DNA from 4 places in the Alkalihalobacterium sp. APHAB7 genome. Region 3 is predicted to be linked to each of the others. Evidence: riboswitches for the same ligand, from Rfam matches in the RefSeq annotation. Region 3 holds a riboswitch; each other region holds the start of a gene.
The links. Region 3 has a riboswitch for S-adenosylmethionine ahead of ACNSTQ_RS11465 (methionine biosynthesis PLP-dependent protein). Riboswitches for the same ligand answer to the same signal wherever they lie in the genome.
Positions count from the first base shown of each region.

Region 1 (2,204 bases), on a different contig from region 3:
TTCCAATTATGAAGATTAACGAAGAAAGAAAACTTAAGACCGAAAAAACAGCAGCAAGTTCATTTAAAAATATCTTTAAAACACAAAAGTCCGGGCTTAAAATGATCGCTCTTTTTGCCATTGCGCAGTTAATTATTGGCTTTGGTTCCGGTCTTGTTATTCCGTATTTGAACATATATTTTACAGACCGCTTTGAAATTAGCAAATCACTTGTCGGTATTATCTTATCTTTAGGTCAAGCGATGACAGCCGTTGCGTTTATGATCGGTCCTGCTGTTGTAAAACGTTTTGGTGAAGTTCGTGCGGTAGTTATTTTACAATTAGCATCGTTACCTTTCCTTTTACTTACAGCTTATACAGAAAATTTATGGTTGGCCGTTATTGGTTTCCTTTTCCGTCAAGCCTTAATGAATGCCGGGAACCCTATTCAGATGTCACTAATGATGAGAAGTGTAGATGACTCGATTAAGGGGTTAGCGAACTCAGTTGGGCAAATGGTATTCCAGCTCGGTTGGGCAGTCATGGGGCCTGTTTCGATGACACTTGTTATGATGTACGGGGCGTATCACGGATATGCTATCGTTTTTACCATTACAGGTTGTTTATATTTGATTGGTTCGGTTTACTTTTATTTAGTATTTAGAAAAGTTAAATAATCATTTATTTAAAATCTATTGACAACAAAATTCGACACATGTTATTATTCTTTCATTGATTAAAGTAATTTAATAGCTGCAAGCTCTTATCTAGAGTGGTGGAGGGACTGGCCCGAAGAAACCCGGCAACCTTTGAAAACATGAATTGTGTTAAGAAAGGTGCTAAATCCTGCAAGGTGAAATGCCTTGAAAGATGAGAGAAAGGACACTAACATTGTGACTAAACCTTTCTGTTCATCTATGACGGGAAGGTTTTTTTTATTAGTCCCAGCAATTAAACTTTAACAATGACGTAAGAAGACGTAGTGTTGAAGGTTGTTGTCGGCATTAATACGAGTAAACAAATAGGAAAAATAGAGATAAATAACATAGGAGAGAGAAATAATTATTAGGAGGGCACCATGATTCATTTAAGTGGCATACGGAAACTGTTTAAAACGAAAGACGGCGTTGTTACAGCGGTCGACCGTGTAGATTTAGAAATTAAAGAAGGCGAAATATTTGGAATTATCGGTTATAGTGGTGCTGGAAAAAGTACGTTAATTCGTATGTTGAACAGTCTCGAACGCCCAACAGAAGGAACCGTTACCGTTGCAGGTAAAGAGCTTTCGTCGTTAAAAGGAAAGTCTCTACGTAAAGCAAGACAAGAAATTAGTATGATTTTTCAACACTTTAACTTATTGTGGTCGAGGACTGTTAGAGAAAATATTGGATTTCCTCTAGAGATTGCAGGTGTGCCAAAAGAAGAACGTCAAAAACGAGTCGATGAATTAATTAAACTTGTCGGTCTTGAAGGAAGAGGGGGATCGTATCCTTCTCAGCTCAGTGGTGGACAGAAGCAACGGGTTGGAATTGCTAGAGCGCTTGCGAACAATCCGAAAGTTCTCCTTTGTGATGAAGCAACTTCGGCATTAGACCCGAAAACAACCGATTCGATCCTAGAATTACTCGTAGATATCAATAAAAAACTTGGCTTAACGATCGTACTCATTACACACGAGATGCATGTCATTCGAAAGATTTGTCATCGTGTCGCTGTAATGGAAGCAGGTAAAGTCGTTGAGATGGGGCCTGTTCTGAATGTATTTAAAAACCCGCAAGCTGGAATTACAAAACAATTTGTAAAACAGGTAACAGATCCAGAGGAAACGAAGGACACGATCTCTCATATTATTGAAGATGAATCAGGAAAAGTCGTTCAATTAAGTTTTATAGGGGAAGAGACGGAAAAGCCCCTCATTACGAAAATCATTCGGAAGTTTGATATAGAAGTAAATATTCTACAAGGTAAAATTTCGCAGACGCAAGAAGGGGCATACGGAACACTGTTTATCCAGATTGATGGAGATGTCGTAGAAATTGATCGTGCGATTGCTTTCATTCGTGAAGAAGGAGTACAAGTGGAGGTGATCGATCATGTTTAATGAATGGTTTGCAAAAATGAAATGGGACAAGTTGTGGGAAGCAACGGTCGAAACCATTTATATGACATCAATTTCCGTTGTAGCCACATTCGCCATTGGGCTTGTTTTAGGACTTATCTTATAT
Region 1 covers NZ_JBLWFS010000001.1:467,044-469,247, forward strand. Annotated here, with positions in the region: gene ACNSTQ_RS02025 (MFS transporter) at 1-656, shown strand, start outside; SAM riboswitch class I at 740-856, shown strand; gene ACNSTQ_RS02030 (methionine ABC transporter ATP-binding protein) at 1,058-2,080, shown strand; gene ACNSTQ_RS02035 (methionine ABC transporter permease) at 2,073-2,204, shown strand, end outside.
Region 1: another riboswitch for S-adenosylmethionine. It lies ahead of ACNSTQ_RS02030 (methionine ABC transporter ATP-binding protein); the one in region 3 lies ahead of ACNSTQ_RS11465 (methionine biosynthesis PLP-dependent protein).

Region 2 (2,204 bases), on a different contig from region 3:
CGACACCAATGGCATAAGCAAGTTGTACTTCACAACGGTCTGCCAAACCAGCAGCGACGATATTTTTAGCTACATAGCGAGCAGCATATGCACCAGAACGGTCAACTTTTGTTGGATCCTTACCTGAGAATGCTCCCCCACCATGACGAGCATAACCACCATACGTGTCAACGATAATCTTACGCCCTGTTAAACCAGCATCTCCTTGAGGTCCACCAATTACGAAACGCCCCGTCGGATTAATGAAGTATTTTGTTTCGTCATCAATTAACTCAGCTGGTACTACCGGTTTAATGACATACTCTTTAAGATTACGCTGAATTTGCTCTAACGATACTTCAGGGTGATGTTGAGTCGAAATAACAATTGTATCAATACGTACAGGCTTTCCATTCTCGTCATATTCCACTGTTACTTGCGTTTTTCCATCGGGACGTAAATAAGGAAGAATTTCATCTTTACGTACTTCTGTTAGGCGACGAGCTAATTTATGTGCTAAAGAAATCGGAAGCGGCATTAATTCTTCCGTTTCATTATCTGCGTAACCAAACATTAACCCTTGGTCTCCTGCACCGATTGCTTCAATTTCTTCATCTGACATTTGGCCTTCACGAGCTTCAAGTGCTTGGTTAACCCCTTGAGCAATATCTGCTGATTGCTCATCGATTGAAGTTAATACTGCACATGTTTCAGAATCAAAACCATACTTCGCTCGCGTGTAACCAATATTTTGAACCGTTTCACGAACGATCTTCGGAATATCAACGTATGTACTTGTCGTGATTTCACCAGCTACAAGTACTAACCCTGTAGTTACTGAAGTTTCACAAGCTACACGTGCATTCGCATCATTTGTTAAGATTGCATCTAAAATTGCATCCGAAATTTGGTCACAAATTTTATCTGGATGCCCTTCTGTCACTGATTCTGAAGTGAATAAGCGACGACTTTTCTTTTCTACCATCTAACAGTATCCTCCTTTTACACATCTTTTAGAGTGAATACAATCCTATACTAGTAGCTTCCCCTTAAAATGTGTTAAATATTGATACGGCACTCATTCCCTCACCATTGTGAGTAAAATTTAAGACATGTATAGTCATGAAAACCCTTTTCCTCATGAGGAAAAGGGTTAGACTTATCACCTTTAACCTCTTATCTTTCAAAGCATTCGCTTTGCAGGTTAGCACCTTTTCACCTTTTTTAACTGGTGTTGGTTGCTGGGTTTCTTCGGGCCTGTCCCTCCACCGACTCGGGATAAGAGTATCCGTTCGCGACATATCATAACTTACAAAGCAAAAGATGTCAACAGTTGCTAGTTGACATCTAAAAAGTCGAAAAAAAACAAAATAAAAAAATGGATTTAATAAGGAGTATCTATATCTTGGTTATGGTTTTGATTTACATTTTGATTTACATTTTGGCTTTGGTTTGGAAGACGGTTTTGACGTTGATTACTATTTTGATAATAACTCATGTTTTGGTTTTGACTTAAATTCATCTGATTTTGCCGTTGTTGATCCTGCTCTTCTCTAATTTCTTCCCGCATTTGCATTTTTAATAATTCATTTTGGTTATCTCTCGGTTTGACTTGACTGTACACACCACTTGCCGTTAACCCAATTACCAAAGCAACTAACACTTCGTTTCCCCATTCTCTTGGAATAAACCATAATAGACAGGCTACGCCGATCGCCAGCAATGCACGATACTTTTTATCAATATTAAAAGCATTTCCTACAACCGTAACTAATGCAGCAACGACAGCTGAAACGGTCGCAAGGTCCATTATTGAAATACTGTCCACTGCACTCCCTCCTTTTCCTTCTATACTATGCAACATAAAAAAAAAGGGTACAGCACTATTAGTGTCCTAATTTTTTGTCCACCTGGCTTCCTTATTTCAAAAGAGCTGTTAAAATTGATATTGTAACTTTTTTTAAAGTTAGAATTCGAATAAGAATGGTACAATTATATAAACAGGCTTAACAATTAGATACCTATAAAAAACGCTTAAAGATGTAAACCTATAAAGAAACTTCCTATATAGTAGACCCCATTATAAATAGACACATAATTTTTCAACTTATTTGCACACAAATTGAAATAATAGTATAGACTATTTAGTAAAATGTGTTATACTAATTTCAACATAAAAAATTGATTGTTAATCCTGACTAACATAATTTTAAAATATAAAAAAG
Region 2 covers NZ_JBLWFS010000005.1:148,843-151,046, forward strand. Annotated here, with positions in the region: gene metK (methionine adenosyltransferase) at 1-964, opposite strand, end outside; SAM riboswitch class I at 1,153-1,264, opposite strand; gene ACNSTQ_RS07610 (hypothetical protein) at 1,364-1,807, opposite strand.
Region 2: another riboswitch for S-adenosylmethionine. It lies ahead of metK (methionine adenosyltransferase); the one in region 3 lies ahead of ACNSTQ_RS11465 (methionine biosynthesis PLP-dependent protein).

Region 3 (2,204 bases):
CAACTTTCAATAAAACATATGATGGTATTATTTACGGGGTGTCTATTTCGTTAGGGTTTGCTTCTGTAGAAAACTTTTTTTACCTAATAGCAAATGGTCTAGAAACAGCTTGGCTTAGAGCGTTATTTCCTGTAAGTAGCCATGCGTTGTTTGGTGTAATTATGGGATATTATCTGGGGAAAGCGAAGTTTTCAAAAAAGCGGCGTAATCGTTTTGTACTCCTTTCTTTATTTCTTCCCATTTTACTTCACGGAAGCTATGATTTAATATTATTAACAATGGACAGATATATTCACATTACGATGCTTTTATTTATGATTGGCCTTTGGACGTTTAGTATACACAAGGTGAAAGTGGCAAACTAGATCGAGTGTTAGGGGTGTAAATATGACTGAAAACACAAGATATCGTGTCGTAATTCGTTGTCAAAAATGTGGTGAAAAGTTTATTCTTCGAGGAAGCCGAGCAAAAGACGGTAACTATGAAACAGGGTTTATACGTTGCGTCTGTGGTAATGAAGATGACTTACAAATAGATGTAACCCCTGAATAAAAAGAAAAGCGGAAGGGGCCTGCTTATCGGCGACAAGCGCTGGAGGACCAACAAAAAGTGTCCCGGTTTTGGACACGTTTGATGGGCCGAAGTGACCTCGAGCCGATGGCCCCTAGAGCTAGACAAAAAGAAAAGCGGAAGGACCTCTTGAAATAAATAAAGTAATTCATATAAAACCTATTGCTTTTTTCGCGCAATTCATGTAATTTAATAACAAGTGAAAATTGAAAATTGAAAATTGATTTTCTTATCAAGAGAGACGGAGGGAATGGCCCGGTGAAGTCTCAGCAACCAGCTGTATTTATACAGTCAGGTGCTAATTCCAGCAAGCGATAGCTTGATAGATAAGAAGAAGTTTAACCAAAAGAAATTGTATTCTTAACCTTCTTCTTAATTTATAAGAGGAAGGTTTTTTGCATTGATAAGAGTAGAGGAGAGGTACGATGAATAAAGAGCAGCTAGAAACAAAACTGGTACAAATTGGGAACAGGCAAGATGAACATACAGGTACAATCAACACTCCTGTTTATTTTTCAACAGCCTACCGCCATACCGGAATTGGGGAATCAACTGGTTTTGATTATTCAAGAACAGGAAATCCAACAAGGTTGGTGTTAGAAAAAGCAATTGCTCAACTCGAGGCAGGTGATCAAGGGTTTGCCTGTAGTTCGGGTATGGCTGCCATACAAACCGTGCTTTCTTTATTTGAGCTAGGAGATGAAATCTTGGCATCAAGTGATTTATACGGTGGGACGTATCGTTTGTTTGAAAATGGGTGGAAAAATTGGGGGCTGTCATTTGTTTATGGAGACCCAAGAAACCTAGAAGAATTTGAACAATTAATCACTGAAAAGACGAAAGCGTTATTTATAGAAAGTCCAACTAACCCGTTAATGCAAGAAGCTGATTTATCAGCGCTAGGCCAAATGGCTAAAAAAAATAATTTGCTATTAATTGTCGATAACACGTTTTATACACCTCTATTACAGCAACCGATAAATGATGGTGCTCATATTGTCATTCATAGTGCTTCTAAATACTTAGGCGGACATAATGATGTGATTGCAGGATTGATTGTTGCTAAAGGTGAAGAGCTTTGTGAACGAATTGCCTATTACCACAATGGCATAGGAGCTATTTTAAGCCCATTTGATTCGTGGTTACTCATACGAGGAATGAAGACATTAACTCTACGGATGGAGCAACATCAAAAAAATGCACGTGAAATAGCTGTTTATTTAGAAGAACATCCTGCAGTAACTGAAGTTCTATATCCTGGACGCGGTGGAATGCTTTCTTTTCGTATTAAAGAGGCAAAATGGGTGAATCCGTTCTTACAGCAATTAAAGTTAATCTCGTTTGCCGAGAGTCTTGGAGGAGTTGAAAGCTTAATGACGTATCCGACGACACAAACCCACGCGGATATGCCGGTAGAGGTGCGAAATGCAAACGGGGTGTGTGACCGTTTATTGCGTTTCTCAGTAGGAATTGAAAATTGCCAAGATCTTATCCACGACTTAGATCAGGCCTTTAACCATGTAAATTCATAGAGGGGATGTAAAAAAAATGAGTGAACAATTTTCTTTTCAAACACGCTTGCTTCATAACAATCAAAAAGTCGATAAGGAGACAGGAGCTGTAAGTGTACCAAT
Region 3 covers NZ_JBLWFS010000009.1:122,037-124,240, reverse strand. Annotated here, with positions in the region: gene prsW (glutamic-type intramembrane protease PrsW) at 1-365, shown strand, start outside; gene ACNSTQ_RS11470 (hypothetical protein) at 388-552, shown strand; SAM riboswitch class I at 797-903, shown strand; gene ACNSTQ_RS11465 (methionine biosynthesis PLP-dependent protein) at 996-2,102, shown strand; gene metC (cystathionine beta-lyase) at 2,119-2,204, shown strand, end outside.

Region 4 (2,204 bases), on a different contig from region 3:
TGAACCCGGTGATTTATTATTCTTTGCTGCTGATAAGAAACAAGTTGTGTATGATAGCTTAGGTGCACTTCGTCTTAAATTTGGTAAAGACTTAGACTTAATAGACAAATCTAAATTCAATTTCTTATGGGTGGTTGATTTCCCACTTGTTGAATTTGATGAAGATGCTAATCGGTACGTCGCTCTTCACCACCCATTTACTAGTCCAAAAACAGAAGATCTACATTTGCTCGATACAGATCCAGGTCGAGTACGTGCAGAAGCATATGATCTTGTGTTAAATGGATATGAGCTTGGTGGAGGCTCCCAGCGTATTTATCAACGTGATGTACAAGAAAAAATGTTCACTGCTCTTGGTTTTTCTGAAGAAGAAGCAAAAGAACAATTTGGTTTCCTTTTAGATGCCTTTGAATATGGTACACCACCACACGGAGGTATTGCGTTAGGACTAGATCGCCTCGTTATGCTTTTAGCAGGCCGTAGCAACTTACGTGATACAATTGCTTTCCCTAAGACTGCAAGTGCAAGTTGTTTATTAACAAATGCACCAAGTTCGGTTAGTGAGGCACAATTACGTGAGCTGAACTTATCTATTGTTCCGAAAAAAGAGGAAGAAAAGAAAGTTCAAGTCTAAACTTTAAGTTGACAAAAATAGAATAGTCGCATTATAATCATAACTATTAAAATTCAAAAATTAATTGCAAAAATAAAACTTATCACGAGAGGCTGAGGGACTGACCCGATGACGCCCGGCAACCGGTTTGTATGCCAGACAAACAAAGGTGCTAATTTCAGCAGAGCGATTGCTCTGGAAGATAAGTGGAGGCGTTTTAAAAAAACCTTTCCCTTATCGGAGAGGTTTTTTTATTTGTGTACACATAAAAAAATAAACTAGTTCGGGTAGCTGTTTAAACAATACAGCCAGAACCAAGTAATAAAAATGAACGGCAGTGTGGAGGAGTTAACTAAGGAGTAAAAAAGTGTTTTATATAAGGAGGAGCTTGGGATGTTACATGTTGGGGTTATCGGTTTCGGAACAGTCGGTTCTGGTATTTATGAGCGGTTACTGAATTCAAAAGAAGAACTACAGACCATTTTTCAAAATGAGGTTCAGGTGACAAAAATTCTAGTGAAAGACGATACAAAAGATCGTGGTTATACGCATGTAAATGCACTTATAACAAGTGATCCAAATGAGTTTTTTAATCAACAGTACGATGTTGTATTTGAAGCAATTGGTGGAGTTGAGCCCGCTAAAGGTTATATTGTGAAGCTCATGCAATCAGGTACATCGATTATTACAGCAAACAAAGAATTAATTGCTAAGCACGGTAAAGAGCTTGAAGAGCTTGCTGGCCATTACAATGTTTACTTAGGGGTTGAAGCAGCTGTTGGCGGTGGAATACCAATAGTAAATAGCTTCAAAACGTTATTTTCTACAACACCTATTCATTCTGTGACCGGAATTTTAAATGGGACAACAAATTATATTTTAACGGAAATGAAAGAAAAAAATCGAACGTTTGCTGATGTGTTAGCTGAAGCGAAAGAGTTAGGTTATGCCGAGGCTGATCCTACAGATGATATTGAAGGATATGATGCTCTATATAAAATCCAAATTTTAAGTCGTCTGGCCTTTAACTCATGGCCAAATGAAACTAACTTTTCCTGTAAAGGAATTAGTGTCATTGAGGAGGAAGCCATTAATTTTGCGGAAAGAAATGAATTAGCCATAAAATTGATTGCCAAAACATCTATCGAAAATGGAGTGATTCGTGGATTTGTATCGCCTTCATTCGTGGCAAAAGATCATCCACTCTATAATGTGAACGGTGTTACGAACGGTGTTTGTATTGACGGTGAAACAATTGATCGTATTACGATGTGTGGTCCAGGTGCAGGAAAGGATGCAACAGCTAACAGTATGGTAGAAGATTTTGTTCTACATGAGCAATTTCAAGGGTTTAGTCGTCCCTTAAGGCAACAATTTAACGAAACAGCCAACGATGGAATGAGTGTTATTGTCTTTGTTTCCGATCTAGAAAAGCAACAATTGAATACTGATTTAATTAGTATCTCAAGCGAGATTGAAGTAGAAACTGGAATTTACGAAAAGCAAGCAGTGATTTTTAAATTAGCTGAAGGAAAGTCTTTGAATGACTTACCTCTTTTATTGCAGCAAAAAAGCTACCCGGTATTAGGTA
Region 4 covers NZ_JBLWFS010000002.1:217,993-220,196, reverse strand. Annotated here, with positions in the region: gene aspS (aspartate--tRNA ligase) at 1-634, shown strand, start outside; SAM riboswitch class I at 711-822, shown strand; gene ACNSTQ_RS03450 (homoserine dehydrogenase) at 1,007-2,204, shown strand, end outside.
Region 4: another riboswitch for S-adenosylmethionine. It lies ahead of ACNSTQ_RS03450 (homoserine dehydrogenase); the one in region 3 lies ahead of ACNSTQ_RS11465 (methionine biosynthesis PLP-dependent protein).